2 regions of the Desulfosporosinus youngiae DSM 17734 genome follow, and region 2 is predicted to be linked to the other one. Evidence: predicted binding sites of a transcription regulator. Region 2 holds the regulator's gene; the other holds the start of a gene.
What was found. Region 2 encodes HrcA, which represses chaperone genes, less so after heat shock. Its sites were predicted from a motif close to TGTTAGCACTCNNNNNNNNNGAGTGCTAACA; they were not measured.
Positions count from the first base shown of each region.

Region 1: a site for HrcA is predicted at 1,677-1,707, ahead of groES (co-chaperone GroES). Genes of this name have one in related genera too.

Region 1 is NZ_CM001441.1:616,754-620,971, forward strand. It holds gene DESYODRAFT_RS02955 (MogA/MoaB family molybdenum cofactor biosynthesis protein) at 1-114, shown strand, start outside; gene DESYODRAFT_RS02960 (NYN domain-containing protein) at 638-1,462, shown strand; gene groES (co-chaperone GroES) at 1,749-2,033, shown strand; gene groL (chaperonin GroEL) at 2,068-3,708, shown strand; gene DESYODRAFT_RS02975 (methyl-accepting chemotaxis protein) at 3,952-4,218, shown strand, end outside.
Region 2 is NZ_CM001441.1:4,969,021-4,973,238, forward strand. It holds gene dnaK (molecular chaperone DnaK) at 1-928, opposite strand, end outside; gene grpE (nucleotide exchange factor GrpE) at 950-1,552, opposite strand; gene hrcA (heat-inducible transcriptional repressor HrcA) at 1,677-2,708, opposite strand; gene hemW (radical SAM family heme chaperone HemW) at 2,973-4,169, opposite strand.

The sequences.
Region 1 (4,218 bases), 1.3 Mb from region 2:
GGCAGTGTTAAAGCAGTTCGCGAATGCTTCGCAGCGATTGCGCCTGCAATTCCCCATGGAATTCAGATTCTCAAAGGAGAAGCAAGTGAATGTGGGTCAACAATTCAGCAGTAATGGGATGAAATACATCAAAACTTTTTAATCCTAATTTAACTATTAATAGTTTTTAATTTAAACGAGATTAACAGTTCTTTGGAAACAGGGGGACAGGTGCGTTGTTTTAAAACTAAAACAACGCACCTGTCCCCCTGTTTCTTCATAAATAATATCAAGTAAAAGTCGTTAATCTTTTACCTGGTCAAAACTTGGCCAATTAGCCCAGCTTATCTTTCGGAATTTAATGTATGAAAGTCCTTAGATGGGATGGTTCAAGCACTAAAATTTAACGTGCCTCGCAAAAGAGCATTTTGCACACAGGATGCTCAGGAAGGATTATGTGCTTTATAAAACTCTTTTTCCAAACATCATGTCATTATAAGGTAAACTTCTAATAGTTGGTTATGCCGATTCTCCTGCAGGTTGTAATAATTATGTTCAAAATTGCTGCTTAATCAATAAGTTAAGAGCTGAAGCTTGTCACGTTTGTCCAAAATGACACGTAGAATATGGTAGATTAGTGGCTTGTGAGGTGAATAATTTGAAAGCCATAGCATTTGTCGATTATGAAAATATTTGGGCCAGTTTATTAGAGCGCAGTTGTGAATTGACGCCGAAACAATTGGTAACATTTTTGCATCAATATGCCGAGCGCACTAATGTAGAATTATTAGCCATCTATCTCTACGCCAATTTTGACCGGGAAGAGTTTTGGCGAACGCAAACGACGTTTGAAAGCACGAATGTTTTTACTCGTCATGTATTTGGAAAAAACAATTATGCTAGTACGCAACTTCGCCGCAATGCTGCCGATCTGGAGTTAATGCTTGAGGCCCAAGAGATATTGCTGACAAGAGCATCCACATTTGATATGTTTTTATTGCTGACAGGGGATGGAGATTTTCTTTCCTTATTAAGAAAAATACGAGCCTGGGGGAAGGTTGTTAAAGTGATCGGGGTCGCAGGAAGTGTTCATCATACTTTGCAGCCTTTTTGTGAGGAAGACAATCTTTTACAGTGGATCCTCAATCAAAAACATGAGATAGAGTATTATCCAGAGCATGATTTGGAACGAGGAATTCAGATTCTCGGAACACTCCAAATTCGATTGCCTTATGTTGCATCAACAAAAGCCAGAGCCACATTAACAGAATTTCTAGGGCGTTCGATCTTACAAGTAAAAGAGTTTATTCGCTACTTGTTAAAAGAAAATATTCTTACTGAAAAGGAGCATCCCGATCCAAATCTGAAGATTGGCAAGACTAAAATATACCTTCTTAATCTAAAGAATACTAAGGTTCAAGATGCTTTAGGAAGCCTTTATGAAGAAGTATTACAGCGGCAAATTAAATTAATTTTGGACTAAAATCATGAATAGAGGGATCATAATCTGGCAATTATAGTGGGTAGACAATAGGGAGATGCGCATGGGGAGAGGGGTATAGAGTTTTTAAATTAAAGAGCGCATGAAATTGGGAGAAAATTAAAGATTTAAAAAGTAAATGATGAATAAACCCCGGATTTCGCTTAATTAGGGGGGTTGCTTTCCTGCAGCCCCTTGCAATATATTATAGATATATTGTTAGCACTCAATAGAGTCGAGTGCTAACAATATTAAATAAAAACATAAACAATAGGAGGGACTTTTCTTCATGAACATTAAACCTCTCGCTGATCGGGTAATCATCAAACCACTCCCGATGGAAGAAAAAACAAAGAGCGGTATTATTATGCCGGATACCGCAAAAGAAAAACCACAAGAAGGTGAAATCGTCGCCGCAGGTCCTGGAAAAGTGGAAAAAGGTGAACGCATTGCTCTTGAAGTAAAAGTGGGTGACCGTGTAATGTATTCCAAATATGCAGGAACTGAAGTCAAGTATGACGGTCAAGAATACTTAATTCTGAAAGAAACCGATATTTTAGCAATTGTTGGCTAATTGATAAGACTAACTTTTGAGGAGTGAATATACGTTGGCAAAGCAAATTATTTTTAATCAAGACGCTCGTCATGCATTAGAACGCGGTGTTAATGCTCTGGCTGAGGCTGTACGCGTAACCTTAGGACCTAAAGGACGTAATGTCGTTCTCGACAAGAAATTTGGATCTCCGCTAATTACAAACGATGGTGTTACGATTGCTCGTGATATCGAATTGGAAGATCCTTTCGAAAATATGGGTGCCCAGCTTGTTAAAGAGGTTGCTACTAAAACCAATGATGTAGCTGGTGACGGTACAACGACGGCTACCGTTTTAGCACAAGCCATTATTCGTGAAGGCCTCAAGAATGTTGCTGCCGGTGCTAATCCAATGGGCATTAAACGTGGAATTGAGCAGGCTGTGGAAGTTGTGGTTGCAGACATTAAAGCGAATGCCAAACTCGTAGAGACCAGCGAAGCTATCGCTCAAGTTGCTACTATCTCTGCCAGCGACAAAAACATTGGTGATCTGATTGCGCAAGCGATGGAAAAAGTCGGAAAAGACGGTGTCATTACTGTTGAAGAAGCAAAAGGCATGACAACCGAACTTCAAGTGGTTGAAGGAATGCAATTTGATCGCGGCTATATTTCCGCTTATATGATTACGGATACTGAGAAAATGGAAGCGGTACTCAATGATCCTTTCATTTTAATTACTGATAAAAAGATCAGTGCGATTCAAGATGTTTTACCAGTCTTAGAAAAAGTAGTGCAAGCTGGTCGCCAACTTTTAATCATTGCTGAAGATGTCGACGGGGAAGCTCTTCCTACGCTCGTTCTCAACAAATTACGTGGAACCTTTACTTGCGTTGGTGTTAAAGCCCCTGGCTTTGGAGATCGCCGCAAGGCAATGCTGGAAGACATTGCAGTTCTAACAGGTGGAACAGTTATCACTGAAGACTTGGGACTCAAGTTAGAAAACACGACTCTTGAAATGCTCGGTCGTTCACGTCAAGTTCGCGTCACCAAAGAAGAAACCACTATTGTCGAAGGATCTGGCAACAACGAAGATATTAAACAGCGCGTTGAAGCCATTAAACGTCAAATAGATGAAACCACCTCTGACTTTGATCGTGAAAAACTCCAAGAGCGTTTAGCGAAATTAGCGGGCGGAGTTGCGGTCATTCAAGTTGGTGCAGCTACCGAAACTGAAATGAAAGAGAAAAAGCTTCGCATTGAAGATGCTTTAGCTGCTACTCGTGCCGCTGTTGAAGAAGGAATCGTGTCTGGCGGAGGTGCTACTCTGATTGATGCCATTCAGGCTTTAGATAAGCTGGATTTGACAGGTGACGAGGCAACGGGTGTCAATATTGTTCGTCGTGCTCTCGAAGAACCACTTCGTCAAATCGCCAACAATGCCGGATATGAAGGTTCCGTAGTCGTTGGAAAGGTTCGTGAATCCGGTACAAGAGGGATTGGCTTTAATGCCGTAACCGAAGTCTATGAAGACATGATTGCTGCCGGTATTGTTGACCCAGCAAAAGTTACTCGTTCTGCTCTGCAAAATGCAGGCTCCATTGCTGCTATGCTCCTCACCACGGAATGCTTGGTTTCTGACTTGCCGGCTAAAGATGGCGGAGCAGGTGCTATGCCAGGCGGAATGGGTGGCATGGGCGGAATGGGCGGCATGATGTAAGTCAGCCGTGTAAAGCCCTGATATAAGCGGAACTCGTGTTGCAATGTAGCTATATGCATGCAGGCTGATAGTGATCCTGCAGCGCAAACAATACAATCCTAGATATGACGAGGCCCTCTCCTTGATTGGAGGGGGCTTTTTGCTTTTTCAGAATCTCCTGCTATTTTTTATTTGCGAAAAAGAGGATAGTATATTTTTTTGTTGAATTCTAGTTGAAATACAGAATAAGAGGGAGTGCAATTCATGGAGAATACGCCTAAAATATCAGATTCTGCTATCAACTATGGAATTCGGATTAAACTACTGTTAGGATTTTTGGTGCTCCTGCTCCTAACCTTGCTCGTCGGGGGAGTGGGTTATTACGGAGTTTATAAGATCAATCTGGAGGCGGAAGACATTGGCGGACACTGGTTGAAAGCGACAAATTCCCTGTCAAAAGTGGTTGAGGATACAGAAGATACCCGACGTTATCTATTGGCGGGATTTCTGATGCGTTCAGATAGGCAAGCT
Region 2 (4,218 bases):
AAATGATTTGATCAATTTGGTTCCAGGATAGTTTTGCATCTTCAATCGCTTGACGTGTCGGCCCAATGGTAGAATCCACCAAATCAGAGGTGATTTCCTCAAATTTAGCTCTGGAAATATTCATATCCAAGTGTTGAGGTCCTTCTTCCGTCATCGTGATGAAGGGGAGGTTAACATTAGAATTCGTAACACCGGAAAGCTCGATCTTAGCTTTTTCAGCGGCTTCTTTTAAACGCTGCAGGGCAACTCTGTCTTTAGAAAGATCCGCACCATGGCTTTTCTTGTATTCCGCAACCATATAATCGATTAAGCGCTGGTCAAAATCGTCGCCGCCCAGGTTGTTATTGCCGCTGGTCGCTTTAACTTCCACCATACCTTGACTTAATTCGAGAATGGATACGTCAAACGTACCGCCTCCCAGGTCAAAGACTAAAACAGTCGAATCGTCTTTTTTGTCAAGACCATAAGCAAGGGCCGCAGCTGTGGGCTCGTTGATAATCCGCAGAACTTCCAGGCCGGCAATGGCTCCGGCATCTTTGGTTGCTTGACGCTGGGCATCTGTAAAATAGGCCGGGACAGTAATAACCGCTTGGGTAACCGGCTGCCCGATATAAGCCTCTGCATCTGTTTTGAGCTTCTGGAGAACCATCGCAGAAATCTCTTGAGGGCTATACGTTTTATCGTCAATTTTCACTTTGTGATCTGAACCCATATGACGTTTAATGGAGCTTACAGTTTTATCCGGATTCGATACGGATTGACGCTTAGCGACCTGTCCGACTAATCTCTCACCGGTTTTAGAAAAGCCTACGACGGATGGAGTTGTGCGATTTCCTTCCGCATTAGGGATGACAACAGCTTCTCCACCTTCCATAACTGACACACAAGAGTTGGTAGTACCTAAGTCAATACCGATAATTTTACCCATTATAATCATCCTCCTTTATAACTAGTTCGAAACCTTAACCATGCTAGGACGCAAAACTTTTTCTTTGAGGTAATATCCCTTTTGAAGTTCTTCCACTACTGTATTTTCCGGATGTTCATCCGATTCGACTCGAAGAACCGCATCATGCAGATTCGGATCAAAAGGCTGCCCAAGGGCTTCGATTGCCGTAAGTCCTTCTTTATTAAGCACCGTCTGCAATTGACGGAAAATCATGTCCACACCTTGTGCAAAAGCATTGATATCCGGGTTTGATTGAGCTGAGCTGGCAGCCCGTTCAAAATTATCCAAAACCGGAAGCAGCTCTGCAACAAGACGCTCAGACGCGTGTTTAATAATCTCTGCCTTCTCCTTCTGGGTCCGTTTTCGGTAGTTGTCAAATTCCGCCTGTAATCGCAACGCATGATTGTAATGCTCATCCGCTTTAGCTTTAGCCTGGATAAGCTCCGCCTCCAGTGTCATAACTTTTTCTAAAGGACTCATATCATTGCTGTCAAGAGTATCTTCACCAGGAGGATTCTCTAGGTCACGCTCTTGCGTATCCTCCACTTGACCTTCATCTTTAAGCTCCCGGCCTCTGAGAGTTTCTTCTCTCATTCGCGCCATGTATAATCACCTCTCGCAACTTAATCACTATTAATTATTTATATAGAATGAACCAAAAGGCTCAGTCACCGCATCTCTAAGTCTTCGTGAGCGGAGCAATTTCACTCCGGCCCTCGTTAAATCGTCACAACCTACGCTTCGTAAGAACCTCCGTCAAACTTCGCGTCATAAAATCAACGATAGCAATAACCTTGGCGTAATCCATACGGGTCGGCCCAAGTACGCCCACCGCCCCGATTGTTAATCCGTTAACTTTATAAGTCGCGGATATCAAGCTGCAATCACGAAATTCCTTCAATGTATTTTCTCCACCGATCGTGACATTTAGTCCTTCCTGGCGGGGGGTTAATAGTTTTTTCAATGGTTCATTTTGTTCGAATACTTTGAACAAGGTTTTAACCTTACCTAAATCACGAAATTCCGGTTGATTGAGCATATTCAGAGTTCCGCCAAGGTGGATACGTTCATCTTCCTCGCCGTTATCCAATATAGCTCTTAACATATCCAGCGCATTATCTATCAAAAGTCTCTGCCGGGACAGTTCGCTGTAAATCTCATGCAGCAGACTGCGTTTGACTTGACTTATGGAATATCCACGCATTTTCTGGTTAAAGACATCGGCTACATGCTGCAATTCTTCCGCTGTGAGATTTTCACCGACATCAACAATATGATTCTCTACCACACCGTTTTCTTTAACGATCACCATTATAACCTGCCCGGGCTGATAGGGCAGAAAATGCATTTTCCCAAACGTGCTTTTCCCTTTATGCGGACCAAGCACAAGACTGGTCAGATTGGTAAGTTCAGATAATAATTTGCTGGTATGTGCTACGATTTCCTGAAGCTCATTGATTTTTTTGGTGCTCTCTCGTTCAATAATTTCCATATCCTCGGCATTCAGTACTTGGGGATCCATCAGACAATCTACAAAATAACGATACCCCGCATCCGAAGGCACTCGTCCCGCAGATGTATACGGTTGTTCAATAAATCCTAACTCTTCCAAGTCGGCCATTTCATTGCGAATCGTCGCTGAAGATACTCCTAAATCAAACTTACGTGCAATCGTTCGAGAACCAACCGGTTCAGCGGTAGCAATATAATCTTGAACTATCGCTCGTAATATTTTGCGTTTGCGTTCATCCATTTGCATACATGCTTCCCCCGCTTTCAAAACAGATCCCCACGCCAAGTACAACATCAAAACATATCAACGTCTCTTTTTGTCTTTCGTTGTTAGCACTCTATCTCGATGAGTGCTAACAACTGATGTCTTCACATTACCACGTCATTTTCACTTTGTCAAGAATCAATTAGGTGATTCTTGCTTAAAGATTGCTGCTTAAAAACTGCTCACTTTCTACCAAAAAGTGTATATCCAAAGCTTATCCGCGAACTGGTTCGACCCGCGAGTCATTTAGACAAATTCTTGTAAGATAGCATTTGCTACAAAAGCATATTTCCGATTTAAGCAAAGATAATCCTCTTTGAGCACAAAAACGTCCTGATGATTATATCGTTCCAAAACAGTTCCATAAATATCCCTGAGATCCGCGCCAAAATCATTTTCAAACCCCTTAAGATGAACCCCTTCCTCAAGACGCAATCCCAAAATCATGCGCTCAGCCATACGCTCACGCAAAGATAATACCTCCAGCCCGGACTCATCGAGGGGAGTTTCCCCCTTATACAGGAGATTTACATAGGCAGTTACATCTTCAATGTTCTTCCAGCGCGCCCCATTCAAACAAGATACCCCTCCCGGGCCAAGACCTATATAATCACCGCCCCGCCAATATCCCAAGTTATGTTGACATTCATACCCGGGACGCGCAAAATTGGAGGTTTCGTACTGCCTATATCCGGCTTGCCTTAAACGTTTCACTGCCCATTCATACATCTCGGCCTGAAGATCTTCATCCGGAAGTAAATCAACCTGCTCTGTGTCAGCGGCAAGCGCGGAACCAAAACCCGTTCCTCGCGCCTCCCCCGGCACCTCAGCATATCGCTCAAAAAGCGGCGTCCCTTCTTCCATCATCAATCCATAGAGGGAAAGATGTTCAGGTGAATAGGAAAGGGCTTCTTCCAGGGACGCCTGCCATATCAACATGTTCTGTGCCGGAAGCCCAAACATCAAATCCAGGTTAAGGTTTTTAAAACCGGCCTGTCTTAATCGTCCAATGGCTTCGCGGGCTTGCTGGGCAGTGTGAATACGCCCCACAGCGCCCAGCAACTGATCATCGAACGACTGAACTCCTAAAGAAAATCGATTGATCCCAAAACTGCGGATTAGTTCAATCTTTCTATCCGTCAGAGTCCCCGGATTTCCCTCCATGGTTTGCTCAACGCTTGAACTCATGGGGAAATACCTGTGAATCATGGTCAGCAGTCCTTCTAAATCCGTTTCCTTTAGTACAGTAGGAGTTCCGCCCCCTATAAAAAGAGAAGACACCCCCTCTAGGGCATCTTGCTGCTTCTTAGCTACCTCAATTTCCAGGCCTTCCAGATACATAGCGCTAAGATCCTCGGCGGAATCCGCCAGTGAGTGGGAATAAAAAGCACAGTAATCGCATTTCTTCAGACAAAATGGGACATGAACGTAGAGGGATGGCATACGCTTGCTCACCTTTTCCTGGTTAATAAAGATACTCTGCCTTATGATC